Regions from separate parts of the Georhizobium sp. MAB10 genome, predicted to be linked through region 2. Evidence: riboswitches for the same ligand, from Rfam matches in the RefSeq annotation. Region 2 holds a riboswitch; the other holds the start of a gene.
The links. Region 2 has a riboswitch for thiamine pyrophosphate ahead of PU133_RS07330 (YkoF family thiamine/hydroxymethylpyrimidine-binding protein). Riboswitches for the same ligand answer to the same signal wherever they lie in the genome.
Positions count from the first base shown of each region.

Region 1: it holds a riboswitch for thiamine pyrophosphate, as region 2 does, so the genes downstream of both, thiB (thiamine ABC transporter substrate binding subunit) here and PU133_RS07330 (YkoF family thiamine/hydroxymethylpyrimidine-binding protein) in region 2, are expected to answer to the same signal.

Region 1 covers NZ_CP118314.1:952,796-961,187, reverse strand. Annotated here, with positions in the region: gene PU133_RS04410 (ATP-binding cassette domain-containing protein) at 1-329, opposite strand, end outside; gene thiP (thiamine/thiamine pyrophosphate ABC transporter permease) at 341-1,963, opposite strand; gene thiB (thiamine ABC transporter substrate binding subunit) at 1,980-2,993, opposite strand; TPP riboswitch at 3,034-3,140, opposite strand; gene PU133_RS04395 (thiamine diphosphokinase) at 3,204-3,878, shown strand; gene PU133_RS04390 (ABC-F family ATP-binding cassette domain-containing protein) at 3,883-5,712, shown strand; gene PU133_RS04385 (DUF4345 domain-containing protein) at 5,709-6,107, opposite strand; gene PU133_RS04380 (NAD(P)H-dependent oxidoreductase) at 6,138-6,734, opposite strand; gene PU133_RS04375 (FAD-binding oxidoreductase) at 6,734-8,143, opposite strand; gene PU133_RS04370 (cytosine deaminase) at 8,134-8,392, opposite strand, start outside.
Region 2 covers NZ_CP118314.1:1,598,257-1,606,648, reverse strand. Annotated here, with positions in the region: gene PU133_RS07345 (energy-coupling factor transporter transmembrane component T family protein) at 91-834, opposite strand; gene PU133_RS07340 (ABC transporter ATP-binding protein) at 828-2,486, opposite strand; gene PU133_RS07335 (ECF transporter S component) at 2,479-3,060, opposite strand; gene PU133_RS07330 (YkoF family thiamine/hydroxymethylpyrimidine-binding protein) at 3,114-3,725, opposite strand; TPP riboswitch at 3,718-3,832, opposite strand; gene PU133_RS07325 (winged helix-turn-helix transcriptional regulator) at 3,901-4,596, opposite strand; gene PU133_RS07320 (acyl-CoA dehydrogenase family protein) at 4,753-5,919, shown strand; gene PU133_RS07315 (cation diffusion facilitator family transporter) at 5,970-6,881, opposite strand; gene PU133_RS07310 (anthranilate synthase) at 6,894-8,392, opposite strand, start outside.

The sequences.
Region 1 (8,392 bases), 650 kb from region 2:
GTGCTTTTGGCCTCGCGTGCGCCCTGTCCGAGCGCGATGTTCGCGGCGACGTCGAGATGTGCAAAGAGATTGTTGTCTTGAAACACCACGGAAATCGGCCGTTCGGCCGGCGCCAGCCGCGTGACATCGATAGTCCCGATGCGGATTTCACCCCGCTGCGGCTGCTCGAACCCTGCCAGAAGCGCAAACAGGGTGGACTTGCCCGATCCGGACGGACCCATGACGGCCGTGATGCTGCCCGCCGGGATCATCGTATCGAAAGCCATCTCCAGCGCGCCCCGGTCGTAGCGGAAGCGGACATCGTCGAATTCGATCGCCGGTGACGTCATTCCGCTCATGCTCATCTTTCCCGCACACTGCCGCCGCCATAGCGGGTCCCGGCGATCATGAACAGCAGGCAAAGAAAACCGAGAATGAGCGCCAGCCCGGCCGCATCATCGGTGCGATAACTGCCCATCCGTTGCAGCAGCAGATAGGGCAGCGTAACCAGATCCTGGCTTCCGAAGAGCGCGATCGCGCCGAGATCGCCGAGCGACAGGGCCATGGAAAACGCAAACGCTGCGCCGATGGTCGGGGCCAGCGCCGGTAGGTCGACCCGCAACAGCCGGCGCATTCTCGAAAGCCCCAGCGAGAGACTGAGCCGCTCCGTCCGCACCATGTGGCCGGCATAGGCCGGCTCCAGGAGCCTGAGCGCGAAGGGCAGCGCCATCAATGCGTTGACGACCACCACGATGACCGGCGCCGCAGCGAGCGGATCGACATGATCCCGCAAGACGAGAAACCAGCCGGCGCCCAGCACGACCGGCGGCACTAAAAGGATCAGCGATCCCGCCCCGGCAAGCGACGTTCGGAGCCCGCGGGCCGCCAAGTGGTGGCGACGGGCGCCGCCGGCGGCGTGGCGCGCCCGGGCAATCATGCCGGCCATCACCACAGACAGACATGCGGCAGCGCCCGCTATGAGGAGACTCGTCACCAGCGCGCGCTGGACCAAGGCTTCACGCAGAAGCGCGATCAGATCGGCAGCAATCCCAGAAATAAGAGTTGCGGCGAGCGGTGCCGCGACGAAGACGAGGCCAAGACCGATCACCAGCACGTCGAGAGCCAGCGCACGTGGTGATCTCGCATCGAACCTGCGCGGCAAGGCGCCATCGCCGCGCCCCTCCTCGGGCCGGGGCAGAAGCGCGAGCACGCCGAGAAGGGCACCGGTCAGCGCGATCTGGATCAGCGCCAGGGTAACCGCGCGCGGAGGATCGAAGTCGAACCGCAGCGCCTGGTAGATCGCGACCTCGATCGTCGTCGCTGCCGGTCCGCCACCCAGCAGAAGCACCAGCGTGAAGCTCGTGGCGCACAGCATGAAGACGAGGCCCGCGATGCCCGGGATGACCCGCGCCATGGCCGGCCACTCGATCAATCTGAACACCGTGCCCGCTGAAAGGCCCAATTGCGCGGCATTGCGCCAATATTCCGCCGGCACGCGCTCCAGCGCTGCAAGCAGCAATCTCGTGGCGAGCGGCATGTTGAAGAACACATGGGCGATCAGAATACCGGGGAGCCCGTAGACGGAAATCGGCTGCTCCGCTCCCAGCCAGCGATAGGCGTCATTGACGACCCCCTGGCGTCCCCAGATGGCGATGATGCCAAGGGCCGCGACGATGGCCGGCAGGCCGAGCGGCACGGCGAAGAGCCGCAGGATCCAGGCACGGCCGGTAAAATGCGGTCGCCGCGCCAGCGCCCGCGCCAATGGCAAGGCAAAAGCCAGCGAGAGAAGCGTCGAAAGTCCCGCCTGCCACAGCGTGAAGCGTACGACGCGCACCGTATAGGCATCGAATGCCGTCGACCGCGACGCATCGGTCCCTGCCGCCACCAGAAGTCCGGCGACGGCAAAGGCAACGATGCCGAGAATGATGGCAAGAGCCGCGATGCCGAAAGCGATATCCAGAGGATCGGCCCTGTAGGCACGCATCGCGGCTGCTCTTTGACTATTCGGCCATCACCGACAACCACTCATCGACCCAGGCGCGACGGTTGGCGGCAACCTCTTCCGGCGAGAAGAGCAGGCTTTCTTTCGGCTGAACCAGGCGCGAGAATGCTTCCGGCAGGTCTTCACTGGTGGGGCCCGCAGGCATCATCCAGTTGTAGGTCGGAATGGCATCCTGGAACCCTTCGCCGGTCGTGAAGCTCATGAATTCGCGCGCAAGCTCGATATCGGGGGCAGAGGCGAGCACGCCGGCGACTTCGATCTGCAGATAATGCCCTTCGGAGAACGCAGCCGCCTGATAGCGGTCCGTATCCTCCGAAACCATGTGGTAGGCCGGCGACGTCGTATAGGAGAGCACCATCGGCGCCTCGCCATCGGTGAAGAGGCCATAGGATTCCGACCAACCCGGCGCAACCGTCAGAACGCGGTCCTTGAGCTCGGCCCAGGCTGCAGGCGCATCGTCGCCGTAAACCGACTTGATCCAGAGCAGAAGCCCAAGCCCCGGCGTCGATGTGCGCGGGTCCTGGATGACGATCTTCTGGTTCGGATCACCCTCGACCAGGTCCTTCAGGCTCGTCGGGGGCGTGTCGATCGCTTCGGTGTCGTAGACCACGGCGAAGTGGCCGTAATCATAGGGCACGAAGACGTCGTCCTCGAAGCCGCCGGGCACGTCGATCGCACTCGTATCGATGTCATGAGGGGCGAAAAGGCCCGTCTCCTTGGCTTCCGCGACAAGATTGGTGTCGAGCCCAAGCACAACGCCCGCTTCCGCCCGGTCGCCCTCCAGCCGCAGCCGGTTCAGAAGCGCCACACCGTCCGCTGCGCCGACCCAGATGAGATCGCAGTCGCATATCGCCTCGAACGCTTCTTCGATCAGCGGGCCTGGGCCCCATTCGGCGACGAAGCTGTCGTAGGTGTAGACGGTGAGCGACCGCGTCGCCTCCTGCGCTCCGGCCGACACGGGCGCCAGGAAACTTGTAGCAAGCAAGATGGGAAAGAATGTCTTCAGCGTCATCAACGCCTCCTCCGTTTTTGCAATGTCAGGGGAATAGGCGTTTTGTGACGCGTCTAATCCCTCCGCCGGTATGAGCCGGATCAGGTTCTTCGGGTTGGCATGCGCCTCTCAGCCGTCCGTTTCCGGACAACACCCCGTTAGAGCAACTGCATGTGTAATCGCCGCCGGCAGCACTGGCAAGGCGCGTGAAAGCTGCTAGAGCAGCGGGCGATGCAGGCCACACCGACCCCGACCGACGCAAATGCCCATTTTGCCGTTCTCCTGAGCGGTGAGGTGACCGTGACGGAACGGCTGACGTCTCAGATTCACGGTGCCCGCGTGATCGCAGCCGACAGCGGCATGCGCCATGCAGCGGCACTCGGCGTCATGCCCGAACTTTGGGTCGGCGACTTCGATTCGGCCGATGCGCGCCTGATCGAAAGCTGGCCGGATGTCAGGCGGGAGCCCTACCCACCGGCAAAGAACGCGACCGATGGCGAGATCGCGATCGAGACGGCGATCGAGCGCGGGGCGCGCCGCATCCTACTCGTCGGCGCGCTGGGCGGCGAACGATCCGACCACGCCTTCGCGCACATGGCGCTGGCGGTAAAACTCAAGGAACGCGGCATCGATGTCACGCTGACATCAGGCGAGGAGGAAGGGTATCCCCTTCCCGGCGCCCCGCTGACCTTCGACCTGCCGAAAGGCAGCCTCTTCTCGGTGCTGGCGTTTGCCGATATCGCACGCCTGACGATCGAGGGCGCGCGCTATCCGCTCCACGATTTCGACTGCACATTCGGCACGACACGCACCATATCCAACGTGGCGGAAGGGCCGGTGACGATCCGGCATACGGGCGGCCCGGCCCTGCTGCTTGCCCGCCCGAACGACTTTTCTGGAGCCTGACCCCTTGGCATCACCACCCATCCTGAAGCTCGACGACATCCACCTGACCTTTGGCGGGACGCCGCTGCTGAATGGCGCCGACCTGCAGGTCGAGCCCGGCGACCGCATCTGCCTCGTGGGCCGCAACGGATCGGGCAAGTCGACACTGATGAAGATCGCCGCCGGCCTCGCCGAGCCGCAATCGGGCGAGGTGTTTCGCCATCCTTCGACCACGATCCGCTATCTCTTCCAGGCTCCGGATTTCGGCGGCTTTGCGGATGTGCGGTCCTATGCCGAGGCAGGCCTTGCACCGGGCGACGATCCCCATCGCGTGACCTATTTGCTCGAGCATCTCGGCCTGACCGGCGAAGAAGAGCCGGCCCGCCTTTCAGGCGGCGAGGCCAGGCGCGCGGCGCTCGCCCGTGTACTGGCTCCCGCGCCCGATCTCCTGCTTCTGGATGAGCCGACCAACCATCTGGACCTGCCGACCATCGAGTGGCTGGAATCGGAGCTCTCCGGTTTCCGCGGCGCCATAATCACGATCTCGCACGACCGCCGGTTCCTGGAAAAGGTTTCGCGCGCCACCGTCTGGCTCGATCGCGGCACGACCCGCCGGCTCGACCGCGGCTTTGCCCATTTCGAGGACTGGCGCGACCAGGTGATGGAGGAGGAAGAGCGCAACCTCCACAAGCTCGGCCGCGCGATCGAGCGTGAAGAGCACTGGCTGCGCTACGGCGTGACGGCGAGGCGCAAGCGCAATGTGCGAAGGCTCGGCGAACTCCAGTCGATGCGCCAGGAATATCGCACGCATCGCGGGCCGACCGGCCGTGTCGAGGCCCAGGCAAGCGACGTCGCCCAATCGGGCAAGCTCGTCATCGAGGCCGAAGCCATCGGCAAGTCCTATGGCGAAACGCCAGCCGTCGCCAACTTTTCTCTGCGGGTCCATCGCGGTGATCGCATCGGTCTCGTCGGCCCGAACGGCGCGGGCAAGACCACGCTGCTCAACATGCTGACGGGACGGCTCGAACCCGACGCGGGCTTCGTGCGCCTCGGCACAAATCTCGACATCGCGGTTCTCGACCAGCGCCGCGACGATCTCGACGAGAACGACACGCTTGCCCACTATTTGACCGACGGACGGGGCGACACGCTCCTCGTCAACGGCGTGCAGAAGCACGTGACCGGCTACATGAAGGACTTTTTGTTCCAGCCGGAACAGTCGCGCACGCCGATCCGCGAATTGTCGGGCGGCGAGCGCGCGCGCCTCATGCTGGCGCGCATCCTCTCGCGGCCGTCGAACCTGCTGGTCCTCGACGAGCCCACCAACGACCTCGACATGGAAACGCTCGATCTGCTGCAGGAACTCGTCGCGGGCTATGAAGGCACGGTGATCCTCGTCAGCCACGATCGCGATTTTCTGGATCGCACTGTGTCATCGGTGATCGCGCCGGCCGATCTTTCCGCACCGGATGGCCGCTGGACGGTCTTTGCCGGCGGCTTCTCCGACATGGTGGCGCAGCGCAAACTGTCCGCGGACGCGGTAAAGAGGGCGACTGCCGACAAGAAAGCGGCTTCCGCAGGCAACCGGGACAAGGCGCAGCCCGTAGCAGTGTCCAGCCGGAAGCTCTCCTACAAGCAGAAGTTCGCACTCGAAACACTGCCGAAGGAAATCGAGAAAAAACAGGCCGAGATCGCGGCGATCGAGGCGCGCATGGCAAAGCCCGATTACTTTACCAAGCAGGCCGAAGCTTTTGCCCGCGATGCCAAGGCGCTTGAAACATTGCGCGGCGATGTCGATCGTATGGAAGAGGAATGGCTGGAGCTCGAAGTTCTGCGCGAGGAAATCGAGGGCTAGGCCTCTCGTCTTGGCTCTGTGCTTAGCCTCGAATGCCAGAGAAGGATGAGCGGCACTGCGACGAGTTCGAGGCCGAGACCGACCAGATGCCCGGCCGTTGGCGCGCCGACGAGGATGAGCGAATAAAGGCGCGCCAATCCGCCAACGAATGTAGCAGCGCCCAGCAACCTGATCCGCTCGGTCTTCGTCTCGATATGCGGAATACAGCTCCACCACGCCAGGCCCAGCACGAGAAAGACGCCGGACAGAAAGCGGACGTGACTGTCGAGATCGTCCGACCAGGGCGGCGTCGTCGCCAGGAAGGCCGGTCCGGTGAGGACGCCTGCCAGACCAGCGCCGATCGGCACGAGCGCAAGCACCGCGATAATCAGCTGCAGGAGACGCCGTTGTGTCACCTCGTCTCCTGATGAGTGCTCAGTTGGATATCAGAACCGCTCGAAGTGCTTCCGCACGCGCTCGATGAAGCCATTGAGCTCGGGCGCTTCGTTGTTGTTCATGTCGTAGAGCGCAAGATAGTCCGGGGGACGCTTGCCACGGAAGGTGGCCCACGCCCAGCGGCGCGCCATCTTGCGCGGCGGATCCCCCATCAACATGGCACGCCAGCGGTCGCCGCCATAGGTCGCCACGAACACGACCTTCTGGATATGGGTGAGGTTCGGCACCAGCCGACCCCGATCGGCCCCAGCCGACATGGTGAAGGAGACGCCCGGCACGAAGATGCGGTCGAAATAGCCCTTGAGGATGGCCGGATAGCCGAAATTCCATACGGGATGGACGAAAACCATCGCGTCGGCAGCGTTGAGCCGCTCCACATAGGGCCGGATCGTGTCCGTCACGTTTCCCGGCACGTCATGGTAGTTCAGCCGCTCTTCGCGCGAGAGCGCAGCCTCGAAACCTTCGTCATAGAGGCTGAGCGGGTCCACCTCGTGGCCGGCACCCCGCAATGTTTCACAAACGGTATTGAACAGCGTCCGGTTGAAGCTCGTCTCGACCGGATGGGCATGCACGACATGAACGCGCATCAGGCAGCGCCTCGCGCCTGTTCTGCCAATCCGGCAAAAAGCCACACGCGGCCGGAATCGAAATCGAAATCCGGGTCGTCCCAGGCGATCATCTTGCCGGGATTGAGAAGACCTTTCGGATCGGCCTCCTTCTTGAAGGCAAGTTGGGCGCGATCCGTTTGCTTCATTCCGCCTTCTTCCAGCGTGTAACGATGCGGATTGAAGACGAGACAACCGTTCTCCTCATGCAGGCGGATGATTTCCTCCAGCCGCTCTTCGCCCGTGTAGCGCACGATCGGCAGGCCGGAGAAGACGATGCGCCCGTCGAAGCGCGTCATCTCGATATGCATCGGCATCTCGTCGCCGAGCATCCGATGGATCTTCTCAAGATGCTCGAGCGTCGGATACTGCGTCTGGAGATAAGTGATCGTCGGGTCGATCTTCAGGCCGCGCAGTGTCGTGTGGTTCCAGGTGAACTCGTAGATCGGCGGCAGCTTGCGCCCGGCCGCATCGAGATCGTTCACATCGCTGCGGTGCAGGATCTCGCCGCCATGGTGAGAGGTAAAGAGGGTCAGCGCATCGACAGAATTCGGCGCGACCATGATCAGCACCACCGACTGGTCCTGCCTGAGAAAATCCCGGTAGCGGCCGAAATAGTCGTAGGGCACCGGCGCGGCGACCGGCGAGATTTCCTTGAGCAGGATGCCGTCCTGCCCGGCAAGCGCTTCGGCATAGCGGCAGGAATCGAGGAACTCGTCGAAGCCGACGACGACTTCCACCCAGTCATAGGCAGGTGCCAGCGGCATCTCCGCTTCGACGATGATGCCGTTGGTGCCGTAGGCATGGGCAAGCTTCATGATGTCCGCGCCGGCAATGTCCAGCACGCGCGGAGTTTCCTCGCAGGTGACGATCTTCAGGCCAAGGATGTTTCCGAGATTGCGCAGGCCGCCCCAGCGCACCGATCCGATGCCGCCCGAGCCGCCCGCGATGAATCCGCCGATCGTCGCCATGCGATAGGTGGAAGGGTGGAACCGCAGCTCGGCCCCAACGGCAGCCTTCGTCTCCTCGTCCATCTTCACCATGATCGCACCGGCTTCAGCCCGCACGCGATCCGGCTTGATCTCCAGCACCTTGTCCATGTTTTTGAGATCGAGCATGGCCCCGCCGGCAAGCGGCATGGCCTGGCCGTAATTGCCGGTGCCGGCGCCCCGCGGCGTGATCGGAACGTCGAACTTGTAGGCAGCGGCAAGGATCGTCACGACATCCTCGACACTGCGCGGCATGACGACGAGATCGGCTGTCACCTGATCGAGCTGCGCCTTCAGGATCGGTGAATACCAATAGTGATCGCGGCTCTTCTGCTGCACGAGCTTCGGGTGATCTTCGATCGGGATATCGCCAAGCGCCGCGAGAAAGCCGTTCAGGTCCATGATGTGTCTCCCATGAGATCGTCGAGGTCGCGGTAGTCTGGCAGTTTTGCATCGATGATACGGCCGGCCCGCATGATCTTCCGGTCGGACTGCGGGCGCGCCATCATCTCCGACCAGCTGCGCGCGGAAAGAAGCACGAGATCGGCCGGTGCGCCGACGATGACTTCGGCGCGCGTCGCCATGCCGGCGAAACGGGCGGGCCAAGCCCCCATGCTCTGGGTCCAGGCCCAGGCTTCATCGGCCGGATGA
Region 2 (8,392 bases):
AACAGCCGTCAGCCGACAGGCGATCCGAATTTTCGATCGATCGGGCTGCTTTACACCAGTTTCATGCCGATTTTGAAGACAGTCCGTGCCTCATAGAGGCGCCCGCGACGTAAGCCAGTAGATCGACAAGAGCCAGGTCGGTGCCAAGAAGCAGAAGATCGCGTCTCGTCTGGATGAAACCGGTGCACCGATGACACTACGCCGGGACGAGGCGCCAAGACCCCGGCTCTCCATCGCGAGTGCCGTGTCACCCGCCCGCCTGATGGCGTAGGCGATGAGCGGGACGACGAGCGATCCGACTTCAATCGGACCCGGGATGCGCCGTGGTGGAGCGCCGCGCCGCATGGCGCGGGCAAGCCGCATCTGCTGCAGTTCGGAAGCGAGATCCGGTACCAGCTGCAGCGCGGCGAAGAGCGCATAGCCAATACGCGGCGACAGGCGCCAATTGACCATCAGCGCTTTGACGAAGCTGCCCGGGTCGGTGGTCAACACGAAAACCGCCGACACCATTCCGCAGGCAATAGCGCGCAGGAAAAGCACGATGCCTGCCTGCAGCCGCCCGTCGCCGTAAGGCGTTTCCTGCGCCATCTGCACCGCGAACTCGCTCTCTTGCCGGAAGAGCACGCTGGTGGTGATGAAGCCCGCGCCGAAGAGCGCGAAGGGCACCATCAAGGCGAGCACGAACACTGGCGAAAGGCGCTCGAGGAGGACGAGGACAGTCACGCATGTCAGGATCATCGCAATCTGGAACGACGCGTCGAACACCGCGATGGAGCCAGCAAGCCAGACCAGCGCGACGATAAGCTTCGGCAGCGGATGAACCGTCTTCAGCATGCGGGCACCGGCTCCTTTTCCAGCCAGTCGAGCGCTTGAAGAAGGTGCGGTGGCGCAAGCCCTGCCCTTTTCATCAGCGCACGATCCCGCATGAGCTCGCCGGCAGGGCCGTCGGCGAGAATGCGCCCTTCGCCGACGACGATCCAGCGTGGGGCCGTCGCAAGTGCAAAATCCATGTCGTGCGTGACGATCGCCACCGCGCGCTCACCGTCGCGGAGCCGGTCGACTTCATCCATGAGCGCCTCGGTACCCGCCGCATCGAGCCCGCCGGTCGGCTCATCCAAGACAATCAGTGGGAACCGGTCGCCGGCCATCAACAGGGCTAGCGAGAGCCGCCGCTTCTGCCCTTCCGAAAGCTGCATCGGATGGCGATCGAGAAGCGTGACCAGTCGCCAACGCTCGGCAAGTGCCGCCACATCGGCTGCCTCCGCCCGTGCGCCGGCGGCTTCAAGTGCGGCGGCAAGCTCTTCGCCGACCGAACCGGCGATGAACTGGCTGTCGGGATTTTGAAACGAGATGCCGCCCATCGCCCCGTCCCGGCGCCCAGCCTTGAGACGGAGGAGCCCCGCCAGGCTGGCAGCAAGGGTCGATTTGCCTGCTCCGTTGGCGCCGAGGATCGCGACCACCTCGCCCGCTGCAATCGACAGCGTCACCTTCTGAAGGACCGGCTTGGCGAAGAGCGGCGCGCAAGACGCGTTTTGCAGCTGGGAAACGGTTGCGCTGATTGATCCGGCTTGCGCGATCCGCGGCGCAATGAAGTCGACAAGCGTTGCGCGTGCTCGATCAATCAGTGGAAGCGGCAGCCGATCCATGGCCTGAAGCGCTTCAGCCAAGGTCAGAGGCTGCTGGTCAGCCTCATGAACGAGCGCCATCAGCCGGTCTGCGAGGCGGCTGCCGATCGGCCGCCAGATGCCCAGACGATCGAGCGTTTGCCCGTGATCCCGGAACACTTTTCGCGGGCAGCCAGTGACGACAATGCGGCCATCGTCTCCGAGCACGGCGACACGGTCGATCAGCGGGATGAGATCGTCGAGCCGGTGATCGACGACGAGTGCGGCGCCGTCAGGTGGCACGTCGCGCAAGAGCCGTTCCAGCCGGCGTGCAGCCTCGGGCGCAAGATGTGCCGTCGGCTCGTCGGCAACGAGGATGGGCGCGCCTTGCGCCATGATGGCAGCAATCGCGACAAGCTGTTTTTCGCCGCCTGACAAGTGGCTTGACCGTCTGTCGAGCCAGTCCTGCGGCAGGCCGATCGAGCGCATCGCCGCTTCCGCGCGCATAGCGATCTCGTCGGCAGGCAGGCCCTGATTTTCAAGCGTGAAGGCGACCTCGTCGGCAACCGTCATGCCGCACAGCGTTTGCTCCGCCTTCTGGAAAAGCCGCGCGACGGAACTGCTCCAGCCCGCTGGCGTGCGCGCCGCAACATCTTCGCCGAGAAGCCTGACCTCACCGGTTCGTTCCGCCGCGATCGCGTGCGGGATGAGGCCGGTCAGCGCATTGAGCAGCGAAGACTTGCCGGATCCGGAGGCGCCAAGCAGAAGCCAGCGCTCGCCCGGACGGATGACGAGATCGACCGGCCCGACCGCCGCCTTGTCCGACGCGGCATAGGTGACCGAGACCCCGTCGATGAGAACCGCGTCAGGCTGTTCAGCCATGGACGACCCGCCGGTCGCGATCGATGCCGAGACCGGAAAGCACGCCCGTGCGATAGAGCGCCTGCGTCACCCAATGGCCAAGAAGCCCGCCGAGCAGCGCGCCACTCAGGCATCTGAGAGCGAACATGGCGATCAACAGGCCGGGTGCGAGCGCGCCATAGTCGAAGCGGATCCACGTGTAGATGAAGGAAGCGACTGCCGCGCCCACGCCTGCCGCCATGAGCACGGGCAAGCGGTAGTTCTTCCATCGCGTGGCCGCGAAGACGGCTTCCGCACCGGCTCCCTGGACCAGGCCGGTGACGATCAGCAGCAGGCCCGCCGGACTTCCGAGCAGAACCTGGACGACCGCCGCGAGCACTTCGGACAGGAGCGCCGCACCCGGCTTGCGGATGATTGCAGCAGCGATAATCGAGACGATGAACCAGAATCCCATGACGACATCCATCGTCACCGGCCCGAAGATCGCCTGCGTGATGAGCCAGACCTGAACCCAGGCCAGATAGAGGACGCCAAACACGGCTCCGAGAAAGGCGACGATCAGGATTTCGCGCAGGGTCCAGCTGTTGCTGTGCATGACAGGCCTCTTGAAGAAAATATGAAACGGGAGAATGGGTTAGCGCCGCGCCCTCAGGCGCGCTTGCTCGGACTGTTGGCCGAAACGGTAATGTCGAGCGCCACATGGCCGCGCGCATCGCCGAAACGCAGGAAGGCTTCCGAGAGCGTTGCGAACACCGCGCCGGCATCGCCCCCGAGCTTCGTGCAGAAGTTCTTGGAGCGATCGAACACCCCCGACGATTTCAGGAAATCGATGCACCCATAGATCTCGTCCATGTGGTGCCCTTCGCCGAGCGGATAGAGCGAAAACTGGGCCGCGACATGCTGACCGGTGACGGGCGCATCGGACACATGCGCACAGGCTGTCTCAATCCGCTCTGCCAGCGGAAACGCGTTGCCGGCGCCCGAGATCGGCGTGCAGATCGGATCGTCCGGCTCACCGGGGCAGCCGCGCGAGACGGTTGCCGAAAACACGCAGTGGACGCCGGATTGCGCCGCACGCACGAAGACGTCGCGCATGGCGGGAAACAAATCCTCCGGTGGACCGACGATCAGCGTCGACACATCATCGGCTTCGATGCGAAACCGGTCCCGATAGGGATCGAGTGCCTGCACGGCATCGAGGATGATCCGGACGAAATCGTCGGACATCGGATAAAGGGAAATCTGTGCACCGGAAAACATGTCGTCGCCTCGCTCCGCTGGCATTAACCAGATCAGCTTGAGGGTCCGGAGGCTTCACGCGCCTCGCATCTCAGCCCCGGCAATACGGAGCACCCCTGTCGAATGGCCGGACGCTATCGCGCCCATTCGACAGACGCAAGTCGTTCGTTGATTTTCCTACTGATTTGTCGAGCGCCTAGCTGGCCTGCCGGGCGTGGGGCGCGAACGGGCTGAGGCCGAGCCATTGCTGCATGGCCTTGGCGATGACGGGATCGCCATCGACGACAAGCCTCCCCGCGTCGATTTCGCTGCGGATAGGGGCGAGCCCCATCCAGACGGCGGTCATGCTGCGCAACTCCCCCGTGACAAGCAGGTCGAGATCGAAACCCGGGTCGAAATTGCAGAGATCCACATGGCCGCGGTCGACGACCAGCCACCAGCTTTGCCGGTTGGTGGGCAGTTCGGGATACAGAAATTGTATCATGCACCGTCGCGGCGGAAGCGGCTGCGGATTGAGATGCCGTCGCATGTCCCACATCAGAAGCGACGGATCGAGATTCTTGAGAGAAAGTCGCGATTCCACCCAGCGCTGACCCCAGATGCCGAGCCCCATGACGAGTGGCTCGAGATCGCGCCCAGCTCGGGTGAGGTGATATTCCGACGCCGTGCCATCGTTGCGCCGGATGGCTTCGATGACGCCTGCTTGCTCCAGTTCCTTCAACCGCTTTGACAGGAGCGCCGGCGACATGCGCGGTACCCCGCGGCGAAGATCGTTGAAGCGCGTCGTGCCGCAAATAAGCTCGCGCACGATCAGCACCGTCCAGCGCGAACAGAGGATCTCGGCCGCCATCGCAACCGGACAGAATTGTCCGTAACCGGCATGTTCCGTCATGGGCTGGCCCTCGCCTGCCGCCCCACTGCCCGAACCGGATAATACCGCGTTCTCGCAGCGCGCGATACGAAAAGCGCAGTACAGTTCCTGAACTGGAAATCCCGAGCAAGCAGACGGATCATCAAGCCGCGATCAATCAGTCGAGGGAGAATGATCATGGCACTGGCTGTTCAGGACACGAATGCGACCCGCATGCGGCGCACGGGAGCGGATCCGGTAGACATCGCAAAATCACTGATGCCAGAATTGAGGAAACGCGCCGAAAGCACTGACGAACAAGATGCATTCGTTGCGGAAAATTTCGCTCTTCTGAAGGGCGCCGGACTTGTCGAGGCAGGCGTTCCTATCGAACTCGGTGGAGACGGCGCCAATGTCGAGCAGCTTGCAGAAATGCTGCGCACGCTTGCCCATGGCTGCAGTTCGACGGCGCTCGCGTTTTCAATGCACACACATCAGGTCGCCGTACCCGCCTGGCGATGGCGCCATCAGCAGGTTGCGGCGGTCGAGCCGCTTCTGCGTCGCGTCGCAAGCGAACGCATCATCCTGCTCTCAAGCGGTGGATCGGATTGGGTCGGCGGCTCCGGGACGGCTGAGCGGGTCGATGGCGGCTATCGCATTCGGGCCCGCAAGGTCTTCACGTCCGCGTCGCCCGCGGGCGAGATCCTCATGTCGGGAGCGCTTGTGGACGAGTGCGACGGAACATCCTCGGTCATCCATTTCGGTATTCCCATGAAAGCCGCGGAGGTCTCAATCGAGCCCACCTGGCGCGCGCTCGGCATGCGGGGCACGGGATCGCATGATGTCGTGATCGACGGGCTGTTCGTTGCCGATGCCGCCATTACGTTTAAGCGCCCTGCGGGTCGGTGGCACCCGGTGTTCCAGATCATCGCGACCGTCGCCTTTCCGCTGATCTACGCGGTCTATTTCGGTGTTGCAGAGCGGGCGCGCGATATCGCGATCGAGATCGCATCGCGCAAGCCGCAGACGGCGCACACGCTCGATCTGGCGGGACGCATGGTGACGAGCCTCAAGGCTGCCCAACTGGCGCACCGCTTCATGGTCGAAACCGCCCTGCGTGGCGATGCCTCCGCCGAGACGGTCAATGCGGTGATGATGGGACGCACGCTTGTGGCGGACAAAGCGATCGAGACGGTTGAACTGGCGCTGGAGCTTGCCGGCGGAACCGGCTTCTACCGAAAGGCCGGGCTGGAGCGATGCTTCCGCGACGTCCAGGGCGCCCGATTCCATCCGCTGCAACGCGGCCCCCAGGCAGCGTATGCGGGGGCAATGGCGATGGGACTTCCGGTCGACACGGTATTTTGAGAACAAGCTTCATGGCGGGTCGCATCGTCGCGACCCGCCATCCTTTGAATTTAGCTCTGCTGCGGCATGACGCGGACGCCGTGCGCCTTCACGCCCTCCGGTTCCACATGGATGGCGATGCGGGCGCCCGGTACCGCGGCACGGATCGCATCTTCGATTCGGTCGCAGATCACATGAGAGGCTGCCACCGTCATCTCGGCCGGTACGACCATGTGGAAATCGACAAAGGTCGCCGGCCCCGCCTGGCGGGTCTTCAGATCATGCACATTCACCGAGCCTGCGGCGTGGTCGGCGATCGCGGCACGGATGAGAGCATCGTCCTGCGCATCCACGGCGCGGTCCATCAACCCGCCGACAGACGCCGAGATGACCTTCCAGCCCTGGAAGAGGATGTTGATGGCGACGATGATGGCGAGCAGCGGATCGAGGATCGCAAAGCCCGTAACGAGCGCCGCGATGAGACCGATGAAGACGCCGACAGATGTCACGACGTCCGACACGATGTGGTGCCCATCGGCAACGAGCGCGGGCGATCGATAGGCGCGCCCCTCGCGGATGAGGATGTAGGCCCAGGTCGCGTTGATGGCGGCAGCGGCGAGGTTGATGGTCAGGCCGAGCCCTGCGGCCTCCGGCAATTGCGGTTCGAAGAGCGCCGGGATTGCCTGCTGCATGATGGCGATGGCCGCCACGACGATCAGGACGCCTTCGATGACCGCGGAGAAGTACTCAGCCTTGTGGTGCCCGAACGGATGGTCCGCGTCGGCCGGCTTGTGGGCGTAGGAAACGGCGTAGAACGCAATCAGCGCCGCGATGATGTTGACGATCGACTCCAGGCCGTCGGACAAAAGCGCGACGGAGCCCGTCACCCACCAGGCGACCAGCTTCATGCCCGTCACGACCAAGGCGATCGGGATCGACCAGAAGGCGAGTTGCCTCACCCGCACGCTGTTGCTTGGCACCACGCTCGTCGTCCTTCAGGCAGCCGCCACATCGGCCTTGCGCGCAAGCCGTGCCACCACGTTTTCGATGATGCGCATGCCGACATCTTGGCCGAGTGTCATGATCGATTCCGGGTGGAACTGCACGGCAGCGACCGGTTCCCGGGAATGTTCGATGCCCATGATCGTTCCGTCCTCGCTCTCCGCCGTGATGCGGAAATCCGAGGGCAGGCTCGCCGGATCGGCGAAGATCGAGTGGTAACGGCCGACGGTCACCTCAAACGGCAGACCGTCGAAGACCGCGCCGGGATCGATGATGCGGATGCGCGATGGCTTCCCGTGCATGGGCAGGGCAAGCTGGCGCAACTGGCCACCATAGGCTTCCGCCAGAGCCTGCAGCCCCAGGCAGACGCCGAAGATGGGCAGGCCCCTCGCCCGCGCGCGCTTGATCGTCGCCTTGCAGTCGAAATCCTTCGGGCTGCCGGGGCCAGGCGAAAGCACCACCAGATCCGGATCGATACGATCGAGCACTTCGTCGGCCACCGGCGAGCGTACTGTGGTGACCGTAGCACCGGTCTGGCGCAGATAGTTGGCCAGCGTGTGGACGAAGCTGTCCTCGTGGTCGACGAGCAGGATCGACACCCCGTCGCCGACCCGGTCGGTCTTTCGCGCGCCCGCCGTAACCGAAGCGCTGCCGGCGTCGCGAATGGCCGAAATCATCGCGGAGGCCTTGAGCTCGGTTTCGGCTGCCTCTTCCTCCGGATCGCTGTCATAGAGCAGCGTCGCGCCGGCACGCACTTCCGCCACGCCCGCCTTGATGCGGATGGTGCGAAGCGTCAGCCCGGTGTTCATGTCGCCATTGAAGTTCACCATGCCGATCGCGCCGCCATACCAGGCGCGCGGGCTCTTTTCGTTGGCTTCGATGAAGCGCATCGCCCAGAGCTTCGGTGCCCCCGTCACGGTCACGGCCCAAGCGTGTGAGAGGAAAGCGTCGAACGCGTCCATCCCGTCCCTGAGCCGTCCCTCGATATGGTCGACCGTGTGGATGAGCCGCGAGTACATCTCGATCTGACGACGACCGATAACCTTGACCGAACCGGGCTCGCAAACGCGGCTCTTGTCGTTCCGGTCGACGTCCGAACACATGGTGAGCTCGGACTCGTCTTTCTTGGAATTCAACAGCTTGAGGATTTGTTCTGAATCAGAAATTGCGTCTTCGCCGCGCTTGATCGTGCCCGAGATCGGGCAGGTCTCGACGCGCCGGCCATTGACCCGCACGAACATCTCCGGCGATGCGCCGATGAGATATTCCTGGTTTCCGAGATTGATGAAGAACGAATAGGGCGACGGGTTGATCGCCTTCAGCCGGCGCGAGATCGCCGAAGGCTTCGACTTGCACGGTTCGCGAAACATCTGTCCCGGCACGACTTCGAACAGGTCTCCGCGCTTGAAGCTCTCCTTCGCGCGGCGCACCAGATCGGCATATTCGCCCGGCTGGTGGTCGCACTTTTCCGGAACCGTGCCCGTGTCCTGGA